3 regions of the Neorhizobium puerariae genome follow, and region 3 is predicted to be linked to each of the others. Evidence: riboswitches for the same ligand, from Rfam matches in the RefSeq annotation. Region 3 holds a riboswitch; each other region holds the start of a gene.

What was found. A riboswitch is a leader RNA that binds a small molecule or an ion and turns the genes downstream of it on or off. The one in region 3 is predicted to bind cobalamin.
Region 1: linked by a shared signal. The riboswitch ahead of ACFFP0_RS31885 (DUF1636 family protein) and the one ahead of bluB (5,6-dimethylbenzimidazole synthase) in region 3 are both predicted to bind cobalamin.
Region 2: linked by a shared signal. The riboswitch ahead of ACFFP0_RS07045 (ABC transporter substrate-binding protein) and the one ahead of bluB (5,6-dimethylbenzimidazole synthase) in region 3 are both predicted to bind cobalamin.

What each region holds. Positions count from the first base shown of each region.
Region 1 is NZ_JBHMAA010000077.1:172,926-182,733, reverse strand. It holds gene ACFFP0_RS31905 (cobyric acid synthase) at 1-495, opposite strand, end outside; gene cobO (cob(I)yrinic acid a,c-diamide adenosyltransferase) at 499-1,113, opposite strand; gene ACFFP0_RS31895 (CbtA family protein) at 1,110-1,874, opposite strand; gene ACFFP0_RS31890 (CbtB domain-containing protein) at 1,887-2,063, opposite strand; cobalamin riboswitch at 2,101-2,298, opposite strand; cobalamin riboswitch at 2,392-2,600, shown strand; gene ACFFP0_RS31885 (DUF1636 family protein) at 2,708-3,106, shown strand; gene cobW (cobalamin biosynthesis protein CobW) at 3,103-4,140, shown strand; gene cobN (cobaltochelatase subunit CobN) at 4,179-7,484, shown strand; gene cobG (precorrin-3B synthase) at 7,481-8,821, shown strand; gene ACFFP0_RS31865 (precorrin-8X methylmutase) at 8,818-9,447, shown strand; gene ACFFP0_RS31860 (precorrin-2 C(20)-methyltransferase) at 9,444-9,808, shown strand, end outside.
Region 2 is NZ_JBHMAA010000008.1:353,123-362,930, forward strand. It holds gene ACFFP0_RS07035 (ABC transporter ATP-binding protein) at 1-59, opposite strand, end outside; gene ACFFP0_RS07040 (FecCD family ABC transporter permease) at 56-1,051, opposite strand; gene ACFFP0_RS07045 (ABC transporter substrate-binding protein) at 1,084-2,085, opposite strand; cobalamin riboswitch at 2,228-2,425, opposite strand; gene ACFFP0_RS07050 (Gfo/Idh/MocA family protein) at 2,589-3,881, opposite strand; gene ACFFP0_RS07055 (ABC transporter ATP-binding protein) at 3,883-4,974, opposite strand; gene ACFFP0_RS07060 (carbohydrate ABC transporter permease) at 4,986-5,756, opposite strand; gene ACFFP0_RS07065 (carbohydrate ABC transporter permease) at 5,884-6,777, opposite strand; gene ACFFP0_RS07070 (ABC transporter substrate-binding protein) at 6,856-8,139, opposite strand; gene bglB (beta-galactosidase BglB) at 8,212-9,330, opposite strand; gene ACFFP0_RS07080 (IclR family transcriptional regulator domain-containing protein) at 9,577-9,808, shown strand, end outside.
Region 3 is NZ_JBHMAA010000036.1:43,885-53,692, reverse strand. It holds gene ACFFP0_RS27495 (NAD+ synthase) at 1-1,572, shown strand, start outside; gene ACFFP0_RS27490 (TolB family protein) at 1,590-2,429, shown strand; cobalamin riboswitch at 2,447-2,634, shown strand; gene bluB (5,6-dimethylbenzimidazole synthase) at 2,717-3,403, shown strand; gene ACFFP0_RS27480 (hypothetical protein) at 3,510-4,184, opposite strand; gene ACFFP0_RS27475 (NADP-dependent malic enzyme) at 4,340-6,667, opposite strand; gene ACFFP0_RS27470 (UDP-2,3-diacylglucosamine diphosphatase) at 6,887-7,702, shown strand; gene ACFFP0_RS27465 (MFS transporter) at 7,808-9,019, shown strand; gene dgcA (N-acetyl-D-Glu racemase DgcA) at 8,971-9,808, opposite strand, start outside.

The sequences.
Region 1 (9,808 bases), on a different contig from region 3:
GACCGGCACATCCGCCGCGCGGGCAAAGCCCATATTGGCGATGTCGTTCTGGCGGAGGTTGATCTCCGAAGCACTGCCTGCCCCTTCGACCAGCACCAGATCGGCCTTTGCCCGCAGCAGCTCGAAACTTTCCAGCACGCGCGGCATCAGCTTCGGCTTGAGGTGCTGATATTCGGCGGCCCCGGCATTGCCTTCGACCCTGCCCTGAACCACGACCTGCGCGCCGACATCGCTCTGCGGTTTGAGCAGTACCGGGTTCATGTGGACGCTGAGCGGCACTTTCGCGGCGCGCGCCTGAAGCGCCTGCGCCCGGCCGATCTCGCCGCCATCCGCGGTCACCGCCGCATTGTTCGACATGTTCTGCGGCTTGAAGGGCAGGACCCTCAGTCCGCGCAGCGTGAAGGCGCGGGCAAGCCCAGCCACGACCAGCGACTTGCCCACATCCGAACCCGTTCCCTGAAACATCAGCGCCCGAGCGAAACCGATCGCGGCCATTGTTCAGAACTCGATGCCGGCCTGAGCCTTCACCCCGGCCTTGAAATGATGTTTCACCAGCGTCATCTCGGTGACCATGTCGGCCGCCTCGATCAGCGCCGGCTTGGCATTGCGGCCGGTCACGACCACATGCAGGTCCGGCCTGCGGGCCTGAAGCGCGGCGATCACCTTGTCCAGGTCGAGATAGTCGTAGCGCAGCGCGATGTTGAGCTCGTCGAGGATGACGAGCCCGATCGTCTCGTCCGCCATCAGGTCGAGCGCCTTTTCCCAGGCTTTTTCGGCGGCCGCGATGTCGCGCTGCAGGTCCTGGGTTTCCCAGGTGAAACCTTCGCCCATCGTATGCCACACGACACGGTCGCCGAAGGTGGCCAGTGCGGGCTGCTCGCCGGTCGACCAGGCACCCTTGATGAACTGCACGACGCCGACACGGCGATTGTTGCCGAGCATGCGCAGCGCCAGACCGAAAGCGGCGGTGGACTTGCCTTTGCCGGGACCGGTATGGACGATGAGAAGACCCTTTTCGAGGGTCTTCCCGGCCACTTCCGCATCCTGAACCGCCTTGCGGTTCGCCATCTTGGCGCGATGGCGTTCGGCGGATGTTTCGTCGATCTCCTTCACCGCGAAGCCAGCTCCGTGGAAGAACGCACGGCAACATCCTCGCCGGCGCGAAATCTTTCGCGGATCACGCCGGCAAGCGTGCCCAGCGCCGCCCAGAAAACCAGGTTCGTGGCATAGACCGCATTGACGAAGCGGGCGTGCAGTTCGATCGGCACGGCCGTTTCATGGCTTGGCGGCAGCGGCGCGCCGACAAGATGCGGCGCGATCAGCAGAACGATCGCCAGCGCCGCCAGCACGGCCGAGCGCGTGTAGGCAAGCAGGCCGAGGCCGGCGGCCGTGCAGACGGCTGTCGAAACCCACCAGATCTGGCGAGGACCGAGTTCCGCCGCCGGCATGCCCGGCAGTTCGGGCGGCAGCCCGAGGCCGGGGGCAAGGCTGACGGTAAGGAAACCCGCGATGCCGAACAGCAGGCCGCCGCGCCATCCTCCGAAACCGCCCAGCGCTTCCGCACCCGCGATCATCACGAGGCCGAAACCGATGGCGGCCAGCACGTCCGCGGCCGCGGTGTAGATGAAACGCTCGAAACCGTCCGCCGGCATCCACGCTTCCTCGTCGTGATGATGGTCCGCAGCGGCCGGCGCCGTTGCACCGGCAGCCGGCGCAGCCTCGTGGCTGTGGCCGGCTTCGGGAGCGGCGTTTTCATAGGTCTCCGCCTGCAGGATCAGCGGGACGGTGGAGAAGCTCTGCATCACGGTCAGCAGCAATCCGGACAACAGCCCGGCGATCACCGCCGCAAAGACGATGTTACGAAACAACGACATGGGAAACTCCCCTTAGTGGCAGGGGAATGCGAAGGAATGGCGCGAATCGTGCGCGGCGTTATGCACGACTTCCATATGCGAGAAGCCGACGAAGCCGACGACGAAAAGGCCCAGCAGCGCCGTCATGCTGAGGGGAATGATCTTCGAGGTGGAAACGCTGACTGCGGTGGCAGCAGATTTCGTAACCATGGTTATGTCCTTTCACCCTCCACCCGAGGGTCGTTCAAGTTTCCAGTCGCCTCTGGCAGGTCTCCTGGCTCGCGGATCAGGCGCCCTCGCCCGCCTTCCCGGATCGCTCCAGTGGCATGATGGACGAAGACTTTCCGCTTACAGTTGCGGGGGCAGCCGCGGGCTGGACGGCAGGAGCCGTCGCACCGCATTCCCTCTCAAGGCCCGTTCGGGCACCGTAGGCAGGGTCACTATAGACGAATTTGCCGCACGGGCAATCGCCTTTGCGACGCCTACCGTCTCCCCCGCCGTCTCCCCACTGTCTCCATTGACACGGGCCTGCGACCGGGCGTAGTTGAAGAAAGACGGTCCTTTTCCGGCAACGGAAGGGGCTAAGAGAGAATGCGGTGCGATCCTTCTATCCGGATCAATGCCGCGGCTGCCCCCGCAACTGTAGGCGGCGAGCCATCTGCCGAAAAGCCACTGGAGCGATCCGGGAAGGCAGGCAAATGGCGGCGACCCGCGAGCCAGGAGACCTGCCGTTTGGACAACAAGGCTCGCCGGGCGGGGTGCTCCGGAGAGGTTCGCTCATTCACCGCAGGCGGCTTGCCCCTCCTGTTCCGCGCCCCGATCTTGAGATATCCCGGCGGTAACGCGGCCAGACGATGAGTGACGAGCACAGGAACGATCCCGATATCGACGTGACGATCTTCGTCTGCACGAATTGCCGCGACGAAACGGATGGCGACGTGCGTCCGGGCGTGGCGATGATCGAGGCGCTGAAGGCTGCGGCAGCCGGCAGGCCACTTGCCGTCAGGCCCGTCACCTGCCTCGCCAATTGCGAGAAGAGCCCGAGCGCGGCCTTCAACCACCGTTCCGGCTGGTCCTATGTGTTCGGCCATCTGTCGCTTGAAAACGTCGAGGATATCGTCGCCGGCGCGATGATGCTCGCCGGCGACGAGCGCGGTTTCCTTCCTCTTCGCGGCCGTCCCGCCTGCCTGCGCGGCAAGGGCATGACGGCCCGCATTCCCCCCTTCCATCATCACGAGGACATGCCATCATGACCGTCTCTTTCGGCCGCGTTCCCTGCACCGTCGTCACCGGGTTCCTGGGCGCCGGCAAGACAACGCTGATCCGCAACCTGATCGAGAAGCTGGACGGCAAACGGCTGGCGATCATCGTCAACGAATTCGGCGATGTCGGCATCGACGGCGAGGTGCTGAAGGGCTGCGGCATCGAGAGTTGCCCGGAAGACAACATCATCGAGCTCGCCAACGGCTGCATCTGCTGCACCGTGGCCGACGATTTCGTGCCGGCGATCGACCAGATCCTGTCCCGCGAACCGCGCGTCGACCATATCCTCATCGAAACCTCCGGCCTTGCGCTGCCGAAACCGCTCGTCCAGGCCTTCCAGTGGCCGGATGTGAAGGCGCGCGTGACCGTGGACGGCGTGGTGGCGGTGGTGGACGGCGTCGCGCTGGCCGAGGGCCGGGTCGCCGACGACCACGACGCCCTGGAAGCCCAGCGCGAGGCCGACGGTTCGATCGATCATGACGATCCGGTCGAGGAAGTGTTCGAGGATCAGGTCGCCTGCGCCGACATGATCGTGCTGACCAAGACCGATCTTCTCGACCAGGCTTCGCTCGCCGCCGCCAAGGGCCGCGTTCAGGCGCATCTGCCGCGGGCGGTGAAAATCGTGCCTGCCGCAAACGGCGCAATCGATCCGGGCGTGCTGATCGGCCTCGGCCTCGCCGTCGAGGACGACATCGAGAACCGCAAGACCCATCACGACGACGAGCTGGACCACGACCACGACGATTTCGACAGTTTCGTCGTCGACCTGCCGGCGGTGGCGGATGCCGAGGCGCTGGCCGCGCGTATCTCCGAGACGGCGGAGGCAGAAAACGTTCTGCGCATAAAAGGCTTCGTCGAAGTCGCGAACAAGCCGATGCGCCTGCAGGTCCAGGCGGTAGGATCGCGCGTGAACCATTATTTCGACCGTGCCTGGGGCGCGAACGAAACCCGCCGGAGCCGCCTCGTCGTGATCGGCGAAAAGGGCATCGACCGCGCGGCGATCGAAAGGATGCTGGCCGCCTGACAAAGGCCCGTAGAGAAAAGGCCCGCAGAGAAAAAGGAATGCACATACTCGCCACCACATCGTCGTCACTGGACGACCTGATCGAACCGGTCGACCTCAACCAGTCGCCGGCCGATGTGGTGGTGCTGTCCTTTTCCGGCAGCGACCTGAACGGCGTGGCCGCGGCATGGGCCGAAAATCGGCCGGACCTCGCCCTCACCAACCTCTCCGACCTCCGTCACCCGATGTCGGTCGATCTGTGGCTGGAAAAGACGGCAGTCCATGCCAAGGTCATCCTCGTCCGCATCCTCGGCGGTTATGACCGCTGGGCCTATGGGGTGGACGAACTGTCGCGCCTGGCGAAGCGGAACAGGATCGCCCTGGCCCTGCTCCCCGGCGAATGCAGCATCCGCGACGAGCGGCTGGCCGGGGCCTCGACGGTTTCGGAAGAGGTGCTTGCCGGCATCCTCGCCTGTTTCCGCGAGGGCGGGCCGGACAACATGCGGCTGCTCGCCCTTCGTCTTGCCGCACTGGCAAAAGGCGAAACGAAAGCCCTGGCGCAAGCGCTGCCGATGCCGAAAACCGGTTTCTACAGGCCGGACCGGGGTATCGTCGAGGCCGACGACCTGCTGGCCGGCTTCGCATCCGGCGCGCCGCGCCTGCCGATCCTCTTCTATCGTTCCATGCTGCTCGCCAACGATGCCGCGCCGGTCGATGCCCTGTTCGAGGCTTTGGCGAAGCGCGGATTGGCACCGTTGCCGATCTTCGTCAGCGGCCTGAAGGATGCGGATGCCGTCGCCTTCGTCGAACAGGCCGTAACAGGCCTCAAGCCCGCCGCGATCATTACGACGACGGCCTTTGCCAGCAGCACGGACGACAAGGGCGAAACGATCTTCGACCGGGCTGGCGTGCCGGTCTTCCAGGCGGTCGTCGCCACGACCCGCCGCGAGGGCTGGATGGAAGGCCGCCGGGGGTTGAACCCCGCCGATCTCGCCATGCATGTCGTCCTGCCGGAACTCGACGGCCGCATCCTGGCAGGCGCGATCTCCTTCAAGGCAGGCGAAAATTCCGCCAGTCTGGTCAACCGGCCCGAACCCGACCGGCTGGAACAGGTGGCCGACCGCATCGCAGCCTTCCTGCGCCTGAAGCTTGCCGCGCGCGCAGAACGGAAGATCGTCATCCTGATGCCGGATTATCCGGGCGCACCGGGCCGCACCGGCTATGCCGTCGGGCTGGACGTACCGCAAAGCGTGCTGTCCATGTTGCGCGCGCTTTCCATAGCCGGCTATTCCATCTCCGGCATTCCGGCGACCGCGCGAGACCTTCTCGACCTGCTGGACCGGAGAACCGGGGCCTATCCGCTTTCCGCCTACCGGCCGGCGGCCGGCGCCGAAACCGCCTGGGGTCCGCCGGAAACCGACGAGAATGCGGAAGACGGCGTCTTCCACTTCCGGGCCGCGCAATTCGGCAATGTCACGGTGGCGCTGGCGCCCGATCGCGGCCGCAACGCCGACCGCCGCGCCGATTACCACAGCCCCGACCTGCCCCCGCGCCATGCCCTGATCGCCTTCGGCCAGTGGATGCGCGATACGCTTGAGGCGCACGCGGCGGTGCATGTCGGCGCGCACGGCACGCTCGAATGGCTGCCGGGCAAGACGGTGGCGCTGTCGAAGGATTGCTTCCCGGAAATCGTCACCGGCGGCCTGCCGGTCGTCTATCCCTTCATCGTCTCCAATCCGGGCGAGGCAGCGGTCGCCAAGCGGCGGATTTCCGCCGTCACCATCGGCCATCTGCCGCCGGTCCTCACCGGCGCGGGCCTTTCGGAAGAGCAGAAGAGGCTTGAGCTGCTGGTCGACGAATACGCCCAGGCCGACGGTCTCGACCGCCGCCGCCGCGACCGGCTGGCAAAGCTGATCGTCGAAACGGCCCGCGAGACGGGGCTGGCCTCCGAAGCCGGCGTCTCCCGCGACGACGATCCGGATACGGCATTGGCCCGCGTCGACGCCTTCCTCTGCGACCTCAAGGATTTTGCCATCAAGGACGGCCAGCACATCTTCGGCGAGGCAGCGGACGGCGACGACGACCCGTTGCGCCTTGCCAGTGCGCAAACCGAGCGGCAGGCCCTGCTCGATGCGCTGGATGGCGGGCATATCCGCCCCGGCCCCTCGGGCGCGCCGGCGCGCGGACGCCGCGACGTGATGCCGACCGGCCGCAATCTCTTCGCCAGCGATCCGCGCACGCTGCCAACTCCGACCGCGTTCGAACTCGGCAAGCGGGGCGCCGACGAAATTCTCCGTCGCTACTGCCAGGATCATGGCGACTGGCCGAAAAGCCTCGTCTTCGACCTCTGGGGCAGCGCCTCGCTCAGAAGCGGCGGCGAGGAGGTGGCGCAGGTTCTGGCCCTGATAGGCGCAAAACCGGTACAGGATGCGGCAACCGGCCGGGTGACGGGCATCGAGGTGCTGCCGCCGGCGAGCCTCGGCCGCCCGCGCGTCGATGTGACCTTGCGCATTTCCGGCCTGTTCCGCGACATGTTTTCGGCGCTGATCGCGTTGCTGGATGCCGCGATGCGCGCCATCGCCGCCCGGGAGGAAGCGCCGGGCGACAATCCGCTTGCCGAGGAGACGCGGAAACGCGGCCATGTGCCGCCACGCATTTTCGGTTCGGCGCCCGGCACATACGGTTCCGGCCTGGAAGAAAAACTCGCCGATGGCACCTGGGATCGGCGCGAGGAGCTCGGCCGTCTCTACCTCGACGCCACCAGTCATGCCTTCGGCGGAGCGGAAGGCATGACGTCGATGGCTTCCGGGCGCTTTGCCGAACGCGTGCAGGATGCCGACCTGCTGGTCCATACCGGCGACGATCCCGGCCGCGACCTTCTGGACGGCTCGGCCGATGTCGCCTTCATCGGCGGCTTTTCGGCGGCGGTGGCTGCACTCGGGGGGAAGGCGGATGTGATCGCCCTCGACACGACAGACCCGCAGAAGCCGAAGGCCCGCTCGATTTCCGAGGCCGTGACGCGCGTCGTGCGCGCCCGCGCCATCAACCCGCGCTTCATCGCCGGCCAGATGCGCCACGGCCCGCGCGGTGCGGCAGAACTGGTGGAGACCGTCGACAGGCTGATCGGCTTTGCCGAAACTACCCATGCCATACCGCAATCGCTGATCGACGCCACCTACGACGCCTATCTCGGCGACGAGGCAGTGCGGGATTTCCTGCTCTCCCAGAACCCGGAGGGCGCGCGCTACATGGGCGAGCGTTTCCGCTCGGCGCTCCGCCGAGGTCTCTGGCATCCGCGCCGCAACGCGGTTGATGCCGAGCTCGAAATGCTGGCCCGGGAATGCAAGCGGGGAGAAGTCGCATGACCGCGCTCCCGCTCGACCACGAGGCTCTGGACATGAGACGCGGCGCCTGCCCGGCGCTTTCCACGCCGATGATGACCGGCGACGGGCTGCTTGCCCGTGTTGCCCTGACGGATACGATCACGCCCGCGCAACTGGCGGAGCTTTGCCGCCTGGCCCGGAGGCACGGCAGCGGAATGCTCGATATTTCCGCCCGCGGCAATCTTCAGGTCCGGGGCCTGACGGAAACCTCCGCGCCTCTTCTGGATGCCGATGTCCGCGCCCTGAACCTGCCCTTGCGCGAGGGGCTTGCCGTGGAGACGCCGCCGCTCGCCGGCATGGACGATGCCGAGATCGCCGATCCGTGTCCGCTCGCCGAAGCGATCCGGCAGGGCGCCCGCGGTATCGGGGGACTGGCGCCGAAAATGGCGGTCGTCGTCGACGGGCGCGGCCGGTTACGGCTTTCCGATCTGCTCGCGGACATAAGGTTGACGGCTGTCAACTCCCGGGAATGGAAGCTGCTGCTCGGCGGCACGGAAGCGACCGGACGTGTTTTCAATGTTTTACGTGAAACACAGGCAGCCGATGCGGCGCTCGATCTGCTGGGCCGGCTGGCTTCGGCGGGAACCAGGGCGCGCGGCCGCGACCTTGGCGACGGCCTCCCGGCAAATGAAGAGCCCGTTTTTTCAGGCACCGGATTGGTGACGGCCGGGACCGGGGCTCCGGCCTCGCCCTTCGGCCTGTTTGCCCTTTCCGATGGCCTTCACGCCGTCGGCATCGGTCCGGCCTTTGGCCAGGCGGGGGCGGAGAACCTTGCCGCGCTTTGCACCGAGGCCGAACGACTGGGCATCCGATCCCTGAAACCGACGCTCGATCATTCGCTTCTCTTCTTCGGGGCGCGCCAAGCCTGCAGGGCATTGGCCGTTTTCGCCGGCCGCCGCGGCTTCGTAACCTCCGGAACCGATCCACGGAGCCATATCGCCGCCTGCCCCGGAAGCCCGGCCTGCAGTTCCGCAAGGGTTGCCACCCACGACATCGCCGCCGACGCCGCGACGCAATGCGCCGATCTGCTCGACGGATCGTTCAAGCTGCATGTGACCGGCTGCCCGAAAGGCTGCGCCCATCCGGAGCCTTCCGCACTGACGCTCTGCGGCACGAGCGACGGCACATCCCTGATCGGACAGGGCAAAGCTGCCGACCGGCCCTTTGCCTCCGTCGCATTTGCCGATACCAACGCCTCTCTTCGCCGTATCGCCGATCTCGTTCGGGCCGAGCGGCGCAAGGGAGAGAATTCCGCTGCCTGCCTGGCCCGGTTGGGACCGGAGAGGCTGGCTGCGGCAGCCACACCGGGACGACCATGAACAGCTACGATTATATCCGCGAAGGCGATGCCATCTACGAACGGTCCTTTGCAATCATCCGCGAAGAGGCGGATCTTTCGGCCTTTTCCTCCGAGCAGGCCGAGATCGCGGTCCGCATGATCCATGCCTGCGGGCTTGTGGAGGCCGCGGAACATTTCCGTTTCTCGAAGGATTTCGTCTCCCACGCGCGCGGCGCGCTTTATGACGGCAGGCCGATCTATTGCGACGCCGAGATGGTGGCGCACGGCATTACCCGCGCCCGCCTGCCGGCCGGCAACGACGTGCTCTGCACATTGCGCGACAGCCGCACCATCGAGCTTGCCAGGACGATCGGCAACACCCGCTCCGCCGCCGCCCTCGACCTCTGGGACGAGATGGAAGGCGCGGTCGTGGCGATCGGCAATGCACCCACGGCTCTTTTCCGCCTGCTGGAAATGCTGGACGCCGGCGCGCCGCGTCCGGCTGCGATCATCGGCATGCCGGTCGGCTTCGTCGGCGCGGCCGAATCCAAGGAAGCACTGATGGAATCGACGCTCGGCATTCCCTATGCCGTCGTGCGCGGGCGGATGGGCGGCTCGGCCATGACGGCGGCCTGCGTCAACGCACTGGCGAGGGCGGGCCTTTGAACGCGGCGATCCTCAAGGGCAGGCTGTCTGGCGTCGGCACCGGTCCGGGCGATCCGGAACTGCTGACGCTGAAGGCGGTGCGCGCCATCGGCGAGGCCGACGTCATCGCCTTCTTCTGCAAGAAAGGCGGCACGGGCAACGGCCGCGCCATCGTCGAAGCCCATATCCGGCCGGGCACGCTGGAACTGCCGCTCGTCTATCCGGTGACCACCGAGACCCACAAGGACGGAGCGGATTATCGCGGCCCGATCTCCGACTTCTTCGACCGCTCGGCGGAGGATATCGCCGCCTGTCTCGATGCGGGCAAGAACGTGGTCGTGCTCAGCGAGGGCGATCCGCTGTTTTACGGCTCCTACATGCA
Region 2 (9,808 bases), on a different contig from region 3:
CCGTCGACGATCACTCTTCTGCCCGCAAGCCAGCGGACGCAGGAAACTGCAAGCGTCATGCACCCCTCCTTGCCCGATAGAGGATGACGGAAAAGAACGGCACGCCGACAAGCGCGGTCACCACGCCGATCGGCAGAACCTGCGGAGCGATGATGATCCTGGAGACGATATCGGCGACCACCATGAACAACGCCCCGACCAGGGCGCAGGCCGGCAGCAGCCGGATATGGCCGGGACCGACCACGAAACGCGCCGCATGCGGAATGACGAGACCGACGAAGCCGATCGACCCCACCATGCTGACCATGGTGGCGGTCATCAGCGCGGTTGCAAGAAGCAGGACGACACGCACCCGCCGGGCGGCGATCCCGAGCGACCGGGCGGCGTCCTCCCCGAAGGTGAAGGCATCCAGAGCCCGCGCATGCCAGATGCAGACGACGAGGCCGACCGCGACGACGGAGGCCGAAAGTGCGACCTCCGGCCAGCGGACGCCGGCGAAGCTGCCGAGCAGCCAGAACATCACGCTGCGGGCCTGTTCGGCGTTGGCCGAGGTCGAGACGATGTAGGATGTCAACGCGTTGAAGAGCTGGGACGCGGCCACGCCCGCGAGAATCGTGCGGTCCGCCGTCTGGCGGCCGCTGGAAAGCAGCACCACGAAAACGAAGGCCGCCAGCGAACCGGCGAATGCCCCGGCCGACAGCGAGATCGCCCCCGCGCCGAACCCGAGCAGCATGACGCCGACCGCACCCGTCGACGCGCCGGCGGAAATGCCGAGCACATAGGGTTCGGCGAGAGGATTGCGCAGGAGCGACTGGAGGATCGCGCCGGAAAGCGCCAACCCTGCCCCGCAGAAAGCGGCCACCAGGGAGCGCGACAGCCGGTAGTCCCAGATGACCGCTTCCTGGATGCGCGGCAGCGCGATATCCGTCAGGCCGAGGCGGTTGGTCACCGCCCCGATCGTCGTTTCCATCGGAATGGTCATCTCGCCGATCGCCACGCCAGCGGCGATTGCGACGAAGAGGGCGGAGAATACGAGGCAAACGCCCGCGATGCCGGCCGTCCATGCTCCAAAGCGCGATCGTCTCACTTCAGCAATCCGAAGCGCTCAAGGGCGTCCGCGACGATTTCCAGGCCGGTGATCGTCCGGATCGTCGGGTTCATCGCCTGGGCGTCCATCTCGACGATCCGTCCCTTCTCGACGGCGTCCAGCTTGCCGACAACCGGGTCCGTAGCGAGAAACCTCTTCTTCACGGCCGGATCGTCCGCCCCCTGGGTGCGGCGGTCCATGGTGCCGATGACGATGACGGCGGGGTCTCGGGCGGCGATCGTCTCCCAGCCGACCAGCGGCCATTCCTCTTCGGATTCGATGACGTTGCGGGCGCCGAGAACCTTGGTGATGTAACCGGAAGCGCCGTTCTTCCCGGCGACCCAGGCATCGCCCGCGACATCCGCCGACGAGAACCAGTAGACGAGGCCCACATCGTCCGCCCGGTCCGCGACGCGCCTTCTGACGGCCTCTTCACGGGTCTTCAGCTGAGCGATCAGCGCCTCGCCGCGATCCGCGACGTCGAAGATGCGGGAGAGTTCATCGATCTCCTGGTAGAGGAGGTCCATCGTCAGCATCTGCTTGCGGGTGCCGTCCGAGCGCGTGTTATCGGTCACCACGCAGTCGGTCGGGGAGATGTAGCTCGGCACGCCGAGATCGGCGAACTGCCGGCGGGTGCCGACCCGCCCCTGCGGACCGACGGACGTCAGGAATTGCGCGGCGATGAAGTCCGGCTCGCGTGCGACGACCGCTTCGAAATTCGGCGTGTTGTCGGCGATGCGGTGAACCCGGTCGTTTTCCGCCGCAAGCTCGGGCAGGACCGGCGAGACCCAGACGGCGCTGCCGGCCATGCGGTCGGCAAGGCCGAGCATCAGCATGATCTCGGTGCTGTTCTGGCCAAGCCCGACGGCCCGTTGCGGCGCCTTCTCGACGCGGAGTTCGGTGCCGCAGTTTTCAAGCGTCAGCGGATAGCTCGTCGGCGCAGCCAGGGCCGCGAACGGAAGAGTGGCGAAGAGGGCTGCAAGCAAGCCGGGTTTCATGTCCTGTCCTTTCGAAAAATACGGCGATGCCGGGATGAAAGGCAGGACTGTGCAAGGCCGTGCACATGGCTTGCATCAGGATGGCGAGCGACAAGATCGCTGACGTCACAATAGTCTCCCTGCCGGAACACCTCGTCCGGTAATCACTGGTCTCGCCACGGCAGGTCTCCTGACTTGCGGCTCCGGCGCCTTTCATCCCCTTCCCGATCCCGTCGAGATCAGTGGCCTTGATGAAAGGCTCGCCGCTTACAGTTGCGAGGGCAGTCGCGGAATCGGCCCGAAGACCTCACCGCGTTCCCTTTTCATCTGCGAATGCAGAACCGTAGCGCGTCGTTGATACGGAACCTGCGGGAACTTGTCCAGCCGCCGCAGGCATTGCGACCGCACAAATCCCAACCTTGTTCCCGGTCGCGACGGCTCATCGATGAAAGGACGAAACGGGAATGCAGACAGCGGCATCCGCGAACCCGGACGCCTCATTCTCCACAGCTTCGAATGTCGCGTCAGCCCAGCCTGATCCCGTGCCTGGCCAGCATCGCCGGAATGCTGACGACGCCGCGGGTGGCGATCGCCTCGTTCGCGGCTATCCCGGTCAGGATCGACCAGCCGCCGGCGACGTGATCGGAGGCACGCCCGCGCGTTTCCCCGGGCATGCTGTCCGGCGCAAGGATGTAGCCGAGCATGACCGGGTCCGCACCGCCGTGGGCGCCCTTGCCCGTGGCAACGTCGATCTCGCGCGGCTCCTCGCCGGCAAGATGCAGGGTGGTCGACATGCACTCGACGTCCGCCAGCGATCCCTTGCCGCCGAGGATGCCGTGCTTCTCGACATGCCTGTGGCGGAGCGTCCCCCGGGTGCCGTGGAACTCCACCTCCAGCCCCTCCCAGGGAGCATAGGCGGTGAGGGTGTAATTGGCGCTGACGCCGCTGGCGTAGCGGATGTGGACCTGCATCGTATCCTCGATGCCGATCGACGGATCGAAGACGCACCGGTCGCGGAAATAGCCGTCCTCGTCCTCCGCCTCGCGATAGAGACGGCGAATGTTGTCGTCGCTTTCCAGATCCAGCCGATAGTCGCATTTTTCGGCATCCGCGCAGGTCGCGCAGCGCGGGCCGTAATCCGTCAGCCCCATGCCGGCCGCCGTCTCCGGCCGGTAGACGGCCCGCCGTCCCGACGCGAAAACCTCCTCGGGCCGCGTGCCCAGCCACCAGTTCAGCAGATCGAAATGATGGGTCGACTTGTGGACGAGCAGGCCGCCGGAATTGTCCTTCTGCCGGTGCCAGCGGCGGAAATAGTCGGCGCCGTGCACCCGATCGAGATACCAGCGGAAATCGACCGCCACCACGTCCCCGATCATGCCGGAGGCCAGCAGGTCGTAGACCTGCGTGCGGGCCGGAGAATAACGGTAGTTGAAGGTCACCGTGACCCTGCGGCCCGTCCGCGCCTGCGCGTCGGTGATGCGCTTGAGCGTCTCAAGGTCGATGGTCAGCGGCTTTTCGCAGATCACGTCGCTGCCCGCCTCCAGCGCCCGCACGATATAATCGCCATGCAGATGGTCCGGCGTCGAAACGATGACGGCGTCGGGCGCCTGCTCGGCCAGCAGACGGTCGAAGTCCCCGGCGAGATAGGTCGCCACCCCGTTGCCATTGCGCCGCGGCACGGCCTCCGCCGACAAGGCAAGCCGTTTGGGATTGCTGTCGCAGAGCGCCACGAGTTCGTGCCGGTCGGAAAACGGGCCGGTGATCGCATCGCGGAACATCTGGTGCCGGGAGCCGCAGCCCACGATGGCGACTTTCATCTCAGGCGGTCTCCCTCAAGACGACAGGCTCCACCCGCTCGCCGTTTGCATCGAAGAAATGCATGTCGGCAAGATCGATCCCGACCGTAATCCTCTGGCCCTGCCGGGGCCGGTCCATGACGGGGCCGTGCAGGAGCAGCGTCTGGCCCGATGGCAGGCCGATATAGACCAGCGTTTCGCTTCCGAGATATTCGACCAGTTTCACGGTGCCCTCGGCGGTGATGTCGCCCGCCCCCACCTTGACCGCTTCGGGCCGGACACAGATCGTCATGCCGGCATCCACACGCTCCAGCGGCGGCGGGCTGAAGGGTGCGAAATCCGCGATCCGGACCGACGGGCCACCGCCGCCCCGGCTCACCGTGGCGGCGAGACTGTTGATCTTCGGCGAACCGATGAAGCCCGCGACGAACAGATTGGCCGGGCGCGTATAAAGCTCCTCGGGCGTACCGACCTGTTCGATCCGGCCGGAGCGCATCACGACGATGCGGCTTGCGAGCGTCATGGCCTCGACCTGATCGTGGGTGACGTAGATCATCGTCGTCCTGAGCCGCTGGTAAAGCGCCGCCAGTTCCACGCGCATCTGCACGCGCAATTCGGCATCGAGGTTCGACAGTGGCTCGTCGAACAGGAAGAGCTTCGGCTCCCGCACGATGGAACGGCCGATCGCCACGCGCTGTTTCTGTCCCCCCGAAAGCTGGCGCGGCTTGCGGTCGAGCAAGGGCTCGATCTGCAGGATACGCGCCGCCTCGGAAACGCGCCGGTCGATCTCGCCCCTGTCCATCCTGAGGTTCTGCAGGCCGAAGGCGAGGTTCTTGCGCACGGACATGTGCGGATAGAGCGCATAGGACTGGAACACCATCGACAGATGCCGTTTCGAAGCGGGCAGGTCGTTGACGATCTGCCCGTCGATCGACAGCGTCCCGTCGGTGATTTCCTCGATTCCGGCGATCATCCGCAGAAGCGTGGATTTTCCGCAGCCCGACGGGCCGACCAGCACCAGGAACTCACCGTCCCTGATCTCCAGATTCAGCCCCTTGATGATGGAAACGGCGCCGTAGGACTTGCCGAGATTGCGCAGTGTCAGGCCAGCCATCGATCTCTCCCTTATTTCATGCCCGAGGTCGCGATGCCCCGGATGATCAGTTTCTGGAACGCGACGAAGAAGATCACCACCGGAACCAGCGACAGGACGGACATCGCGAACATCTGCCCGAAGCTCGACTGGCCTTCCTGGTCGATGAACAGGCGCAGGCCGAGCGGCACGGTGTAGCTCTCGATGTCGTTGAGGTAGATGAGCGGGGCGAGGAAATCCTCCCACACCCAGATGAATGAAAAGATCGCGGCCGTGGCCATCGCCGGAAGCGAAAGCGGCAGGATGACGGCCCAGAAGATCTTGAACGTAGAGCAGCCGTCGATCATCGCCGCCTCGTCGAGCTCGCGGGGGATCTGGTGGAAGAACTGCACCATGAGGAAAATGAAGAAACCGTCCGCGGCAAGGAACTTCGGCACGATCAGGGGTAGGTAGGTATCCACCCAGCCGAGGTTCAGGAACAGCACGTATTGCGGGATGATCACGACATGATACGGGATCATCATGGTCATCATCATGAGCGCGAAGAAGAAGCTGCGTCCCGTGAACTGCAGCCGCGCGAAGGCATAGGCGGCGAACGAACAGGACAGCAGGTTTCCAATCACCGACAGGGTCGTGACGATGATGGAATTCCTGTAGAAGACGGTGAAGGACACCGGCAGCGCATGCCAGCCGTCGACATAATTCGACCACAGGAAGCGGCTCGGCCAGAGCGACAGGCTGCCGAAGATCTCGTTGTCGGGTTTGAAGGAAGATGCCGTCAGCCACAGCAGCGGATAGAGCATGACCAGGGAAAAGGCGATCAGGAAGGCGTGCTTCAGCAGCCGTGCCTGACGCCCGCGTTTTCTCTGGCGCTCCCTGAATGCGCGTGCGATACGGGCGTCCTCGTCCTGTCCCGCCGTCGCGCCCGGTTCAATCACGTTCGTTTTCATAGTGAACCCAATATCTCGAAGTCGCGAAGGCGAGCGCGGTGAAGGCCGCGATGATGATCAGCAGCACCCAGGCAAGCGCCGAGGCATAGCCCATGCGGAAGAACTTGAAGGCCTCGTTGAACAGATAGACCGTGTAGAAGAGCAGGCTGTCGGCGGGCGATCCGGTGCCGTTCGAGATGATGAAGGCCGAGGTGAAGGTCTTGAAAGCCTCGATGGTCTGCAGCACGAGATTGAAGAACACCACGGGCGCCAGCATGGGCAGGGTGATGCGCCAGAACTGCCGGGATTTCGACGTGCCGTCGATCTCCGCCGCCTCGTAGAGATCGCGCGGAATCCCCCTCAGGCCGGCAAGGAAGATCAGCATGGGCGAGCCGAACTGCCACATGGCGAGCACGACCATCGTGTAGATCGAGGTGGACGGCGTGGTGATCCAGCCGATCCCCTGGATGCCGAAGACGGCGAGCACCTGGTTGACCACGCCGTCGACACCGAACATCTGGCGCCACAGGATAGCAATCGCGATCGAAGCCCCCAGAAGCGACGGCAGATAGAAGATCGCCCGGTAGAGCCCGATGCTGCGCAGACCCTTGTCGAGCAGCATGGCCACGCCCAGGGCCACCGCCAGGCGCAGCGGCACGGCAAGCATCACATACTGGAACGTCACCGACAGCGCCTTCCAGAAGCGCCGGTCGCGCGCGAACATGTACTGGTAGTTGTCGAACCCCACCCATCTAGGCGCCGACACCATGTCGTAGCGGGTAAAGCTCAGGTAGAGGGAGGCCAGGATCGGCCCCAGGGCCAACAGGAGAAACCCGAGCAGCCACGGCGAAAGAAAGATGTATCCGGCGGCGTTGCGCCTCAGGAAGCGTTTCATAAGCGTTCCGGCCTTTCGAATGATGTGCCCCACCACCCCGGGGAGGGTGGCGGGAGACGGGAGCGACCGATTGCCGGGTCAGCGGCGGGCGCGTTCGAGAATGTCGGCGGCATCCTGGATGAACTGGCCGGCGGCATCGGCGGCCGGGACATTGCCCAGCACCACCTCGGTGCCGGCCCGCATGAAGGCGTCGCGAACCTCGCCTGCCCCCTTCGGCTTCGGATTCGGCGTCGGGCCGATCTTGCCCTGGATACCGCCGAAGAAGGACACGACGTTCTTCTCGACCGCCGTCAACGTCGGCTCCAGCGCGTCGCGGCCGGCCTTGCTCGGCGGAATGCCGCGATCGATGCCGAGGACGCGGATCGTATCGGGATCGGTGATCCAGTTGTTGATGTAGGTGAGCGAGGAGTCGATATCGCGCGCGTCGCGGGTCAGCGACAGGAACATCGACGGCATCACGAAATGCCCCCACGACATGCCCTTCCGCTGCGGGACCATGGCCGCGCCGACCGGGTCCTTGACGAGCGCCTGCACCGCGCCCACCTGGTTCGCATAACGGAAGGTCATCGCGGTCGTGCCCTTGACGATGCCGAGATCGCTCATCGCCTTGTCGAGCAGGACGGTGGCGTCCTTGCCCTCGACGACGCCCTTCCCGCGCAGGCCGGCCCAGAATTCCCAATAGGTCCGCACATCCTCCTCGGTCATGCCGAGCGTGCCGTCGGCATTGTAGAGATCGTGGCCCGCCTGGCGCACCCAGACCTCGAAATTCTCGATGTAGAGCGACAAGTCTTCCGAACCGGTCATCTTGCCGCCGGAGGCTTCCGTGATCCTGGCGCAGATGGCCGCGAAATCGTCCGTCGTCCAGGCAAGCGGATCGAACCTGACGCCCGCCTCCTCGAAGGCGCGGATGTTATAGGGAATGGCCTGGCTGGTGGAGCCGATGCTGATGCCATAGAGCTTGCCGTCGATCGTGCCGACCGCGTTGGCGCCGGCGTCGTAGTGATCGAGCTTGACGGCCTTGCCGACATATCCGTCGAGCGGTTTCAGGGCGCCGCGGCTGACATATTCGTGGATGAACGAATGATCCATCTGGATCACGTCCGCCATGTTGCCGCCGGCGGTCTGGGTCGCCATCTTGGTCCAGTAGTCGCCCCACCCGATGGTCTCGCCGCTGACCTTGATATCGGGATGCGTCTTCTGGAAGCGATCGATCACTTCGAAGGTCCGCTTGTCGCGCGTCGGATTGCCCCACCAGAAGTGCCGAATGCTCTTGCTCTGGGCAAAGGCGGGTTTTGCGGACATCAGCGCAAGGCCTGCGCCGCCCGCCATGCCGCCGAGAAGGTGTCTGCGTGTAAGTTTCATGGTCTCCTCCTTGTCTTGTAGTGGGTCAATCCTGTCTGACCGGCCCTCCCCCGGAGCCGGTTCACCCTGGAACTAGAGATAATCCCGCAGGAATTCGCTGAGGCACAGCATCGCCATCGCCTGCCCGTAGGGCATGGAGGTCAGCGGGATCTTCCGGTAGAAATCCAGATCCGGCCCCATGGCGGTGCCGAACGACACCTGCATGAGCTCGCCTTCGGGACTGATGTTGCCGATGACGCCCCGGACCGCACGCTCGGCGCATGCGCGATAGTCCTCGTCGAGATACCGAAGCCGCACGCCCTTCATCAAACCATAGGCGAAACCGGCGGTGGCGGAGGCCTCAAGATAGCTCGCCGGATCGTCGAGCAGCGTATGCCAGAGCCCGCTTTCATCCTGGTGGCGCTTCAGCGCCTCCGCCTGGCGCGAAAGAACCGACAGCAGGTGCCGGCGGATCGGATCGCCCGGCGGCAGATCCAGGAGCTCCACGAATTCGGGAATGGCGATCGTGATCCAGCTGTTGCCGCGCGCCCAAAGCGCGCGTGCGAAATTGTGGTCGCCGTCGAAGCTCCAGCCATGGAACCACAGCCCGCTCGGCGCATCCGCGAGATAATGGACATGCATCAGGAACTGGTACTTGGCTTCCTCGACATAATCCGGCCGCCCGAGCACGAGGCCGATCTTGGCAAGCGGCATGACGCTCATCATGAGCGTGTCGTCCCACATCTGCTGGTCGTTGTAGCTGTTGTAGACGATGTGCTGGATGCCGCCTTCCCGGGTCCGCGGCATGCGGTGCATCACCCAGTCTCCCCATGTCTCCAGGTAGGACCGCCAGACCGGGTTCGGCCGCGCCTCGTAGAGGTGGGCGAGCGTCAGGAACGGAGCGACCGTATTCACGTTCTTGGTCGGCGCGCCTTCGGCAAGGCGGTCCGCGAACCAGTCCTCGATGATCTTCATCGCCCGGTCGGAACCGGTGGTCTCCCAATATTTGTAGAGCCCGTACAAGCCGATGCCGTGCGTCCATTCCCAGCCGGCCCAGCCCTTGGTGTCGATCACGCGGCCGTCTTCCAGGCGCAGCAGAAATTCGCCGGTCTCGTCCCTGATGTTGATCAGGTTCTCGCTGAGCCTGTCGATCAACTCGCACACGCCCTGGCGTGAGATGAAGCGCGGCGTCTGCGCCAGTGCGGGATGCATTGTCGTCCGTCCTCCCATTGCACGTTCCAAAAGCACATGTTTTCGGTACCACATGTTGACATTTTCGGAACGCTCTTTCATTTTTTATGAAACCACACTCCATTCCGAAATTCAACTACCCAGACCGCAACTGATGAAACCGGCCTTCACCGCTCAAAATCAAAGCGTTAAATCGGAAGCGGCAAATTCCGTGCTCAACGGTGCGAAAAAATCGGGACGACGTTCCGAAGATGGGAGGATACCAGGATGAACGAATCGCGCCCAAAGGCGGACAACGCCGCGGCGGTTCTGAAAGTCTTCGCCGTGCTCGAGACGCTGGTCGAGGACAGGACCGCGAGCCTTGCCGACATCGCTCAACGCGCCATGACCTCGAAAACCACGGCGCACCGGCTGATGCAGACCATGATCGATCTCGGCTACGTCGAGCAGAACCCGGAAACGGAGCGCTACGGGCTGACGCTGAAGCTCTTCAGCCTCG
Region 3 (9,808 bases):
CGGGATGCCGCCCGCCAGGGGGCGGATGTCATTCTCTTCACCGAACTTTTCATCTCCGGCTATCCGCCCGAAGACCTCGTCCTGAAGCCGGCCTTCCTGAAAACCTGTCTGTCGGCCGTGGAACAGCTTACAGGAGACACCGCCGATGGCGGGCCGGGGGTGATCGTGGGTTTTCCCCGCCAGGGCAAGGAAGGCCGGCACAATTCGGTCGCGGTGGCCGACGGTGGGCGGATCGTCGCCATCCGCGACAAGGTCGACCTGCCGAACTACGGCGAATTCGACGAGAAGCGCGTCTTCGTCGCCGGAGACATGCCGGGGCCGGTGAGTTTTCGCGGCGTCCGCCTCGGCATTCCCATCTGCGAGGATATCTGGGGCGAGTTCGGTGTTTGTGATACTCTGTCAGAAAGTGGCGCCGAAATCCTGCTCGTGCCGAACGGCTCGCCCTATTATCGGGGCAAGGTGGATATCCGCCATCAGGTGGTGTTGAAACAGGTCATCGAGACCGGCCTGCCGATGATCTATGCGGCGCAGCTTGGCGGCCAGGACGAACTTGTCTTCGACGGAGCGAGCTTTGCCTTCAATGCGGACAGGACGCTCGCCTTCCAGATGGGACAGTTCGAACCGGCGGTCACGATGAGCGAGTGGACGAAGATCCACGATACCTGGCGCTGCGTCGACGGGGCGGTCGCCGTCATTCCGGAAAGGGAGGAGGCTGACTATCGGGCGTGCCTGCTCGGTTTCCGCGACTACGTCAACAAGAACGGCTTCAAGGCGGTGGTCCTTGGCCTGTCCGGCGGCATCGACTCCGCGCTTTGCGCGGCGATCGCCGTCGATGCGCTCGGGGCGGAACGGGTGCGAACCGTCATGCTGCCCTACCGCTTTACCTCCGGAACGTCGCTCAGGGATGCCGCGGATTGCGCCAGGGCGCTCGGCTGCCGTTACGACATCGTGCCCATTGCCGAGCCGGTCGAGGGTTTTTCGTCGGCGCTTTCCGAACTTTTCGATGGTGCGGACGAGGGCATAACCGAAGAAAACCTGCAGAGCCGGACACGCGGCGTGATGCTGATGGCGATCTCCAACAAATTCGGCTCCATGGTGGTGACGACCGGCAACAAGTCGGAAATGTCGGTTGGCTATGCGACGCTTTACGGAGACATGAACGGCGGGTTCAACCCCATCAAGGACCTCTACAAGATGCAGGTCTACGCGCTTGCCGCATGGCGCAACGAACATCTGCCGGAAGGGGCGCTCGGGCCGGCGGGCGAGGTGATCCCGAAAAATATCCTCTCCAAGGCCCCGTCGGCGGAACTCCGGCCGAACCAGACCGACCAGGATTCGCTGCCGTCCTATCCCGTTCTCGACGACATCCTCGAATGTCTGGTCGAGATGGAAATGGGCATTGAGGAGATCGTCGCGCGGGGCCATGACCTGGCGACGGCGCACCGCGTCGAGCATCTGCTTTATCTGGCCGAATACAAGCGACGTCAGGCGCCGCCGGGCGTGAAGATAACCCGGAAGAACTTCGGCCGCGACCGGCGCTATCCGATCACCAACCGGTTCCGGGACCGATAGGGAGGAAACCCATGGCGCTGCGCAGCTCGGTCGAGATATTCAACATCCGTACCCGCGAAAGCCGGGTCGTCTGGCAGACCGGGGCGCTGTTCGAGGCGCCGAACTGGTCCCCGGACGGTCGCTACCTGATGCTCAACAGCGAGGGCCTGATCTATCGCCTGTCACCGGATGGAGGCAATGGTCCCGTACCCGTCGATACCGGCTTTGCCCGGCAGTGCAACAACGATCACGGCATCGCGCCGGACGGTTCGCTGATCGCGATTTCCGACAAGGCGGGGTTCGGCAAGTCGGCCATCTATGTCCTGCCGGCCGAAGGCGGTTCGCCGAAGCTGGTCACGAAAAACCTGCCGTCCTACTGGCATGGCTGGTCGCCGGACGGAAAGAGGTTTGCCTATTGCGGCATCCGCAACGACGTCTTCGATATCTATACGGTCGGTGTCGAGGGAGGCGAGGAGAAGCGGATGACCTTCGGGGAGGGGCGCAACGACGGGCCGGATTATTCGCCGGACGGCAGATGGATCTATTTCAATTCCAGCCGCATGGGCCTCATGCAGGTCTGGCGCGTGCCGGCCGCCGGGGGGACGGCCGAGCGCATCACCGAAAGCGATTATGGCGACTGGTTTCCTCATCCATCACCGAAGGGTGACAAGATCGTCTTCATCTCCTACGACGCCGATGTCTTCGATCACCCCCGCGACAGGCAGGTGCGTGTCCGGCTGATGGACATGGACGGCGGCAATGTCGAGACCCTGTTCGATCTCTTCGGCGGGCAGGGCACGATGAATTCGCCCAACTGGTCGCCGTCCGGTGACGAATTCGCCTATGTGCGCTATTTCCCCGTCGTATCGGCGGCTTGAATCCTGCGCGCCGCGGAGGCATAAACGCCCGGTCAGGTGCCTGCCTATCGCAGGAGAATCGGGAATCCGGTGGAAAGCCGGAACGTGCCCAACGCTGTAAGGCGGATGCTTGGCCGCAAATCGATGCCACTGGGCTTGCCCGGGAAGGCTGCGGCGGAAGTGGACGAAGCCAAGTCAGAAGACCGGCCTGACGAGATGGACCGACCGCGCGGACGGCGGAAGGTTTTGGAGTTCGTGCCTCACCCCCGGACGGGCGAGCGCGAGCGCTGCATTGTTGGGGATAGACGATGCGACCGGACCCTTCTGCACACGCCCTTGCGCCTGCGGGCGAATTTTCAACCTCCGAGCGGAACGCGGTCTACAGGGCGATAGAGACGCGTCGCGACGTGCGCGATCAGTTTTTTCCCGATCCGTTGCCGGACGACCTGGTGATGCGGCTGCTCCGCGCGGCGCATGCGGCGCCGTCGGTGGGCTTCATGCAGCCCTGGAATTTCATTCTGATCCGCGACGCGGCGGTGCGGGAGGCCGCCTGGGCGGCATTCTCTCGCGCCAATGACGAAGCGGCGGAGATGTTTCCGCAGGAACGGCGCGATCTCTACCGCAGCCTCAAGCTCGAAGGCATCCGCAAGGCGCCGCTGTCGATCTGCGTCACCTGCGATCCGGACCGGGCGGGGCCGGTGGTGCTCGGCCGCACCCACAATCCGCGCATGGATGTCTACTCGGCCGTCTGCGCCGTGCAGAACCTCTGGCTCGCGGCGCGGGCGGAAGGCGTCGGCGTCGGCTGGGTCAGCATCTTTCACGACCGGGACGTGCGGGCCCTGCTCGGCATCCCGGAGCGCGTCGAGATCGTCGCCTGGCTCTGCCTCGGTTACGTCGACCGGCTTTACGCCGAACCGGAACTCGCGCTCAAAGGCTGGCGTCAGCGCCTGCCGCTCGAAGATCTGGTCTTCCATGATCGGTGGCAGGCGCGCTGAAGCATGGCGCACAGGAATGCGCAGCGATCTTGCGCCGGCGACATCATGAAACGAGGGCCGAAAGCGTAAGGCGCAGACCGGCAAGATCGCGCCCCGCCTTCGCGCTTCATTGCTGCGGCTGAGGCCCGCTCGATTTCGGATGGGCCAGATCGATGTTTTCCTCGGGCAGGAATGTCGGGCCGACCATGCGCACCTTCCTGTTGGGATCGTAGGGACGTTCCGGAGGAGGAGAAGGCTCGGCTGCCGGCGCCGCCTGCTGCCGCTGCGGTTCGCCGGTATGCAGGTGGGTGATGCCGGAATAGGGCTCTTTGCCCGGCAGTTCGAGGCCCTGCACCTTCAGCCTTTCCTTGTGGTCCTCCTCCACGTCGGATGGAATGCAGTTGTTGGCGCGGATCGCCGTCAGGATGGCGTTGCGCTCCTCCGAAGGCCTCGTGATTTGCCGGGCGTTGTTTCGCTCGGCCGTCAGCGCGTCGCGGCTTTGCTCCAGCGTGTCGAGGGCCTGCCGCATTTCCTCGCAGACCTCGCTATTCGCATTGCCGAGGGTAACGACGCTGCCCGTACTGCAGCCGGCCCGGCGCATCTCGATCCTGAGCATGCGGATATCGCTGTTCTGCTGGCTGAGTTCCTGCGCGAAACGCCGCATCTCGCCGGTATTGCCGATGATCTGCGGCGCATTGTTGAGCTGCCGGTAAAGGGCCGCGCAGGTGGCGATATCCCGTGCGGCGGCTGCGGCGGGGACAAGCAGAAGCGGGGCGATCAACAGGCCGCGAAGCACAGGCATGATCCGGCTTTCTCTCCGATTGGCAGATCGCATCATGGACGAGGCCGGTTGACAATATGATAAAGGCAGTCACCACGGACTATCGCAGCTGCTTCAGTTCTGCGATAGATATTGGTGTAAATTACCGTTTATTTTCAGATGCCTGTTGTCAGGATTTAAGAATTAACATCAAGATTGGGCTGCGATGCTTCCACGACGGCGAGCGCCGCCATGTTTACGACGCCGCGCGACGTCACCGACGGAGAGAGAATGTGCACCGGCATGGCCGCGCCGAGCAGGACCGGGCCGACATGCAGGGCATCGGTCATGTTCCGCACGATGCCGAGCGAGATGTTGGCGGCGTCGAGGTTCGGGAAGATCAGCAGGTTGGCGTCGCCGGTCAGTGAACTGTTCGGCATGGCCCGCTTGCGCACGGCTTCGGAAAGGGCCGAACCTGCCTGCATTTCGCCGTCCACTATAAGATCGGGGGCGCGCTCGCGCACCAGTTTGAGGGCGCTGCGCATCTTCTGCGCGCTTTCGGAATCGCGTGAACCGAAGTTCGAATGGCAGATCAGCGCCGCCTTCGGGACGATGCCGAAGCGACGGACTTCCTCGGCCGCCAGGACGGTGATCTCGGCGATTTCCTGGACGGACGGATTGTAGTTGACGAACGTGTCCGCCAGGAAGAGCGCGCCACGCTGCGAGATCACGAGGCTGAGGCCCGAGAACGCGCAGACGCCCGGACGGCGGCCGATGATCTGGTCGACGTCGCGCAGGTGCCTGTCGTAGCCCCCCTCGACGCCGCAGATCAGCGCATCGGCCTCGCCGCGCTTGACGGAAAGCGCGCCGATCACCGTGTTGTTGGTACGCACGATGGTGCGGGCCGTTTCCGGGTTGATGCCCCTGCGGCCGACCAGCGCGAAGTAGTCGTCGACATAGTCGCGGTAGCGCGGATCGTCTTCCGGGTTGACCACGGCGAAATCGACATCCGGCCGGATGCGGATGCCGAAACGCTTGAGCCGGGCCTCGATGACGGAGGGGCGGCCGATCAGGATCGGGGTTGCGGTCTTTTCCTCGAGCAGGACCTGGGCGGCGCGCAGCACGCGCTCGTCTTCGCCTTCCGCGAAGATGACCCGCTTCTTCTCGGCCGATTTGGCGGCGGTGAAGATCGGCTTCATGATGAAGCCGGAGCGCCAGACGAAGCGGTTCAGCTGGTCGAGATAGGCGTCGAAATCCTGGATGGGCCGCGCCGCCACGCCGCTTTCGGCGGCGGCCTTGGCCACGGCCGGCGCGATGCGCAGGATGAGGCGCGGATCGAACGGCGAGGGGATGAGGTAGTCCGGGCCGAAGACGGGCGTGTCGCCGGAATAGGCTTTTGCCGCCACATCCGAGACTTCCTCGCGGGCAAGGGCTGCGATCGCCTTGACCGCCGCCATCTTCATGTCCTCGTTGATCGTCCGGGCGCCGCAATCGAGCGCGCCGCGGAAGATGTAGGGGAAACACAGGACGTTGTTGACCTGGTTCGGGAAGTCCGAGCGTCCGGTGCAGATCATCGCGTCCGGGCGGGCGGCGCGGGCCAGCTCCGGCATGATTTCCGGCGTCGGGTTGGCAAGCGCCATGATGAGCGGTTTCGGCGCCATGCGGGCCAGCAGTTCGGGCTTCAGCACGCCGGCGGCCGAGAGGCCGAGGAAGACGTCGGCATCGTCGATGCTGTCGGCCAGCACGCGCTTGTCGGTCTTCTGGGCGTAGATTTCCTTCCACTCGTCCATCAACGTGTTCCGGCCGTCATAGACGAGGCCTTCGATGTCGTGGACCCAGATATTCTCCTTCTTCGCGCCGAGCGAGACGAGGAGATGCAGGCAGGCGAGCGCGGCGGCGCCGGCGCCGGACGTGACGATCTTCACATCGGCGATGTTCTTGCCCGCAAGCTCCAGCCCGTTCAGGATCGCGGCGGCGACGATGATCGCCGTGCCATGCTGGTCGTCGTGAAAGACCGGGATGTTCATCTTGGCGCGCAGGCGGCGCTCGACCTCGAAACATTCCGGCGCCTTGATATCTTCGAGGTTGATCCCGCCGAAGGTCGGTTCGAGCGCCGAGACGGTCGAGACCATGGCTTCGATCGTTTCGGCGTCGATCTCGATGTCGAAGACGTCGATACCGGCGAATTTCTTGAAGAGGACGGCCTTGCCTTCCATGACCGGCTTGGAGGCGAGCGGCCCGATATTGCCGAGGCCGAGCACCGCCGTGCCGTTGGAGATGACGGCGACGAGATTGGAGCGGGCCGTGAAGTCGGCGGCCGCATCCGGATTGTCGCGGATGGCGAGGCAGGGAGCCGCGACGCCCGGCGAATAGGCGAGCGCCAGGTCGCGCTGGTTGCCGAGCGGCTTGGTCGCCTGGATCTCCAGCTTGCCGGGCCGGGGATAGCGGTGGAAGAACAGCGCCTGCTCGTCGAGATCGCCGCTGACCGGCAGGGTCTGCGGTTTCGGTTTGTCCTGCGCGTTCATGATGTCTCCTGGCGTGTCTTTTGTGTCTTGATGGGCCAAAGGCGGAGTGTTCTCCATACATCAATCGGCCGGGCGCGACAGCAGCTAATTTGCGCCCGCGGCAGAAATCGGAACGCTGCGGAAGCGGCGCCGGGGCGGGCTTTTCCAGTGCCCTGTCATCATCCTGAAACACGAGTCTGATTTTGAAAATCCCAAAAGCGGCGGCGAAAGGATGACTTCGTGACCGGTCAAGTGGATACAAGGCATTTCAGAACGCTCTTCATTTCGGACGTGCATCTGGGTTCCAAGGCCGCCCGAACGGATTTCCTGATCGACTTCCTGCGTTATCATGAAGCCGATACGATCTTCCTGGTCGGCGATATCATCGACGGCTGGCGCCTGAAGCGGAACTGGTACTGGCCGCAGGGCTGCAATGATGTGGTGCAGAAGCTTCTGCGCAAGGCGCGCAAGGGCACCCGCATCGTCTACATCCCCGGCAATCACGACGAATTCCTGCGCTCCTTCCCGGGCACCCATTTCGGCGGCATCGAGGTGGCGGAACGTGCAATCTACGAAATGGCCGACGGCAAGAAATACCTGATCCTCCATGGCGACGAATTCGACGTCGTGGTGCGCAATGCCCGATTGCTCGCCTATCTCGGCGACTGGGCCTATGACGCGGCGATCGTCATCAATATCGGTCTGGCGGCGATCCGCCGCCGTCTCGGCATGCCATACTGGTCCTTCTCCGCCTGGGCGAAGCTGCAGGTCAAGCACGCAGTCAACTTCATCGGCGAGTTCCAGCGCGTCGTGGCCGACGAGGCCCGCCGCAACAACGTCGACGGCGTCATCTGCGGCCATATCCATCACGCGGTGATGGAGGACATCGAAGGCATCCACTACGTCAATACGGGCGACTGGGTGGAGAGCTGCACGGCGATTGCCGAGAACCACGACGGAACGCTCGAAATGATCTCCTGGCAGCAGATCGGTACGACCGCCGAGATCAAGGCGCTGCCGAAGCCGCAGTCCGTCGAGGACATGCAGGCAGCCTGAGGCGGCTGCTGCGGAAAGCGTACCGGACTGCCATTTCTTGCCATAGGCAGGGCCGGGAGGCTGTGTTAGGTAAGCTGACAGTTTCAGCAACCTACCCGTGAAATCGTGATTCCCGCAAATAAGACGCCTGGCGCGTCTCCGTTCTTTCAGTTGCGCTGCGCCCTTGCCTACGGAGCGCCGCTAGGGGTGAATGGCGTCATTCTGCCCTATCTGCCCGTCTGGCTCGCCGGGCTTGCCTTTACGGAATACGAGATCGGCATCGTCCTGGCGATGCAGCTCCTGCTGCGCGTTCTCGCAGCGCCTGTCGCCGGCTTTTTTGCCGACCGCCTGAACGAGCGGACCCTGATACTTGCCTGGTCCGGCGCGTTTTCGCTGCTGACGGCCCTGGCCATGGTTCTCACCCGCGACTTCTGGTCCGTTCTGCTGGTTATCGGCATCCAGTCGGCGGTCTTCGCCCCTTATGCGCCGATCGTCGAATCGATTGCGGTGACCGGCGTGCGCCGCTGGGGCTTTCCATACGGATCGATGCGTGTCTGGGGTTCCATCGGCTTCGTGGCGGTGACGCTCGTCGCCGGCGAACTGCTCGGCATCTGGGGCTTTCATGTCGTTCCGTTGACCATGGCGGCCGGTTTCCTGCTGACGGTCGCGGCTGCCTTCGCGGCGCCAAGACTGGGGCGGGCGGCGGTGCGCCCGGGGACCGAAAAGACGCTGCAGCCGAGTTCTCTGAAGCGGCTCGATCTGCACGTCCTGATGATCGGCGCCTCGGTGGCCCAGTCGAGCCATGGCATGCTGTATGCGTTCGGCACCATCCAGTGGCAGCAGATCGGGCTTTCGAGCGGCTCGACCGGCATCCTCTGGAGTGCCGCGGTCGTTTCGGAAATTCTGGTCTTCTTTGCCACCGGCTGGCTGGCGAGCCGTATTGCGCCCTGGACGCTGATGCGGATCGGCTGCGCGGTTTCGGTTCTCCGCTGGGCGCTGTTTCCGATGCCGCTCGGCTTCTGGGGCTATGTGGTTCTACAGGCCATGCATGCTTTCAGTTTCGCCTTCGTGCATATCGGTCTGCAGCACAGGCTGGTGGAATCCGTGCGCGAGGACCAGGAGTCCTCGATGCAGGGCGCCTATGTCTTCTACAACGGCCTGTTCCTGGCGCTTTCGACCCTGCTCTCCGGCGTGCTGTATCGGCAATTCGGGCTGATGAGCTATCTCGCGATGTCGGTTCTTGCGCTGACCGGTCTTGCGATCATCGCGCTTGCGGCAAGGCTTCAGCTTCAGCCCCAGAGACCGGCTTCCGGCGGGTGGACGAGCGAGCCTTCGTAAAGGAGCCCGCCGGGGCGGTCGCGGGCCAGCAGAAGCGGCCCGTCGAGATCGGCATAGTCGGCGTCCTGGGCGAGCAGGACGGCCGGCGCCATGGCGAGCGATGAGCCGACCATGCAGCCGATCATCACCGCGAACCCGAGCCGCTGCGCCTCCGCCTTCATGGCGAGCGCCTCGGTCAGGCCGCCGGTCTTGTCGAGCTTGATATTGACGGCGTCGTAGCAGTCCCGAAGGTTTTGCAGGTCCTTGGTGGCATGCACGCTCTCATCGGCGCAAACGGAGACCAGCCGGCGGATTCCCGAGAGCGCGCCGTCCTTGCCGGCGGGCAGCGGCTGTTCGATCAGCGATACGCCGGTTTCCGCAGCGATTGCCATATGATGGGCAAGGTTGTCCTCGGTCCATCCCTCGTTCGCATCGACGATGATGCGCGAATCCGGCGCGGCCTCGCGGACGGCGCGAAGCCGGGCCTCGTCGTTGTCCGTTCCGAGTTTGATCTTGAGAAGCGGGCGCGCCGCGTTCTTCCGGGCCTCGGCGGCCATGGCTTCCGGTTCGCCGAGCGACAGAGTGAATGCCGTGACGAACGGTTTGGTATGCGACGCGCCGATCACGTCGGCGACTCGCCTGCCTGTCCGTTTGGCGTCAAGGTCCCAGAGGGCGCAATCGACCGCATTGCGTGCCGCTCCCGGCTGCATCCGGGACTGCAGTTCTTCCCGCGTCAAACCGTCGCGAATCGCGTCGGCGACCGATCGTATATCCGCCATCACCCCTTCCATGCTTTCGCCATAACGCTTG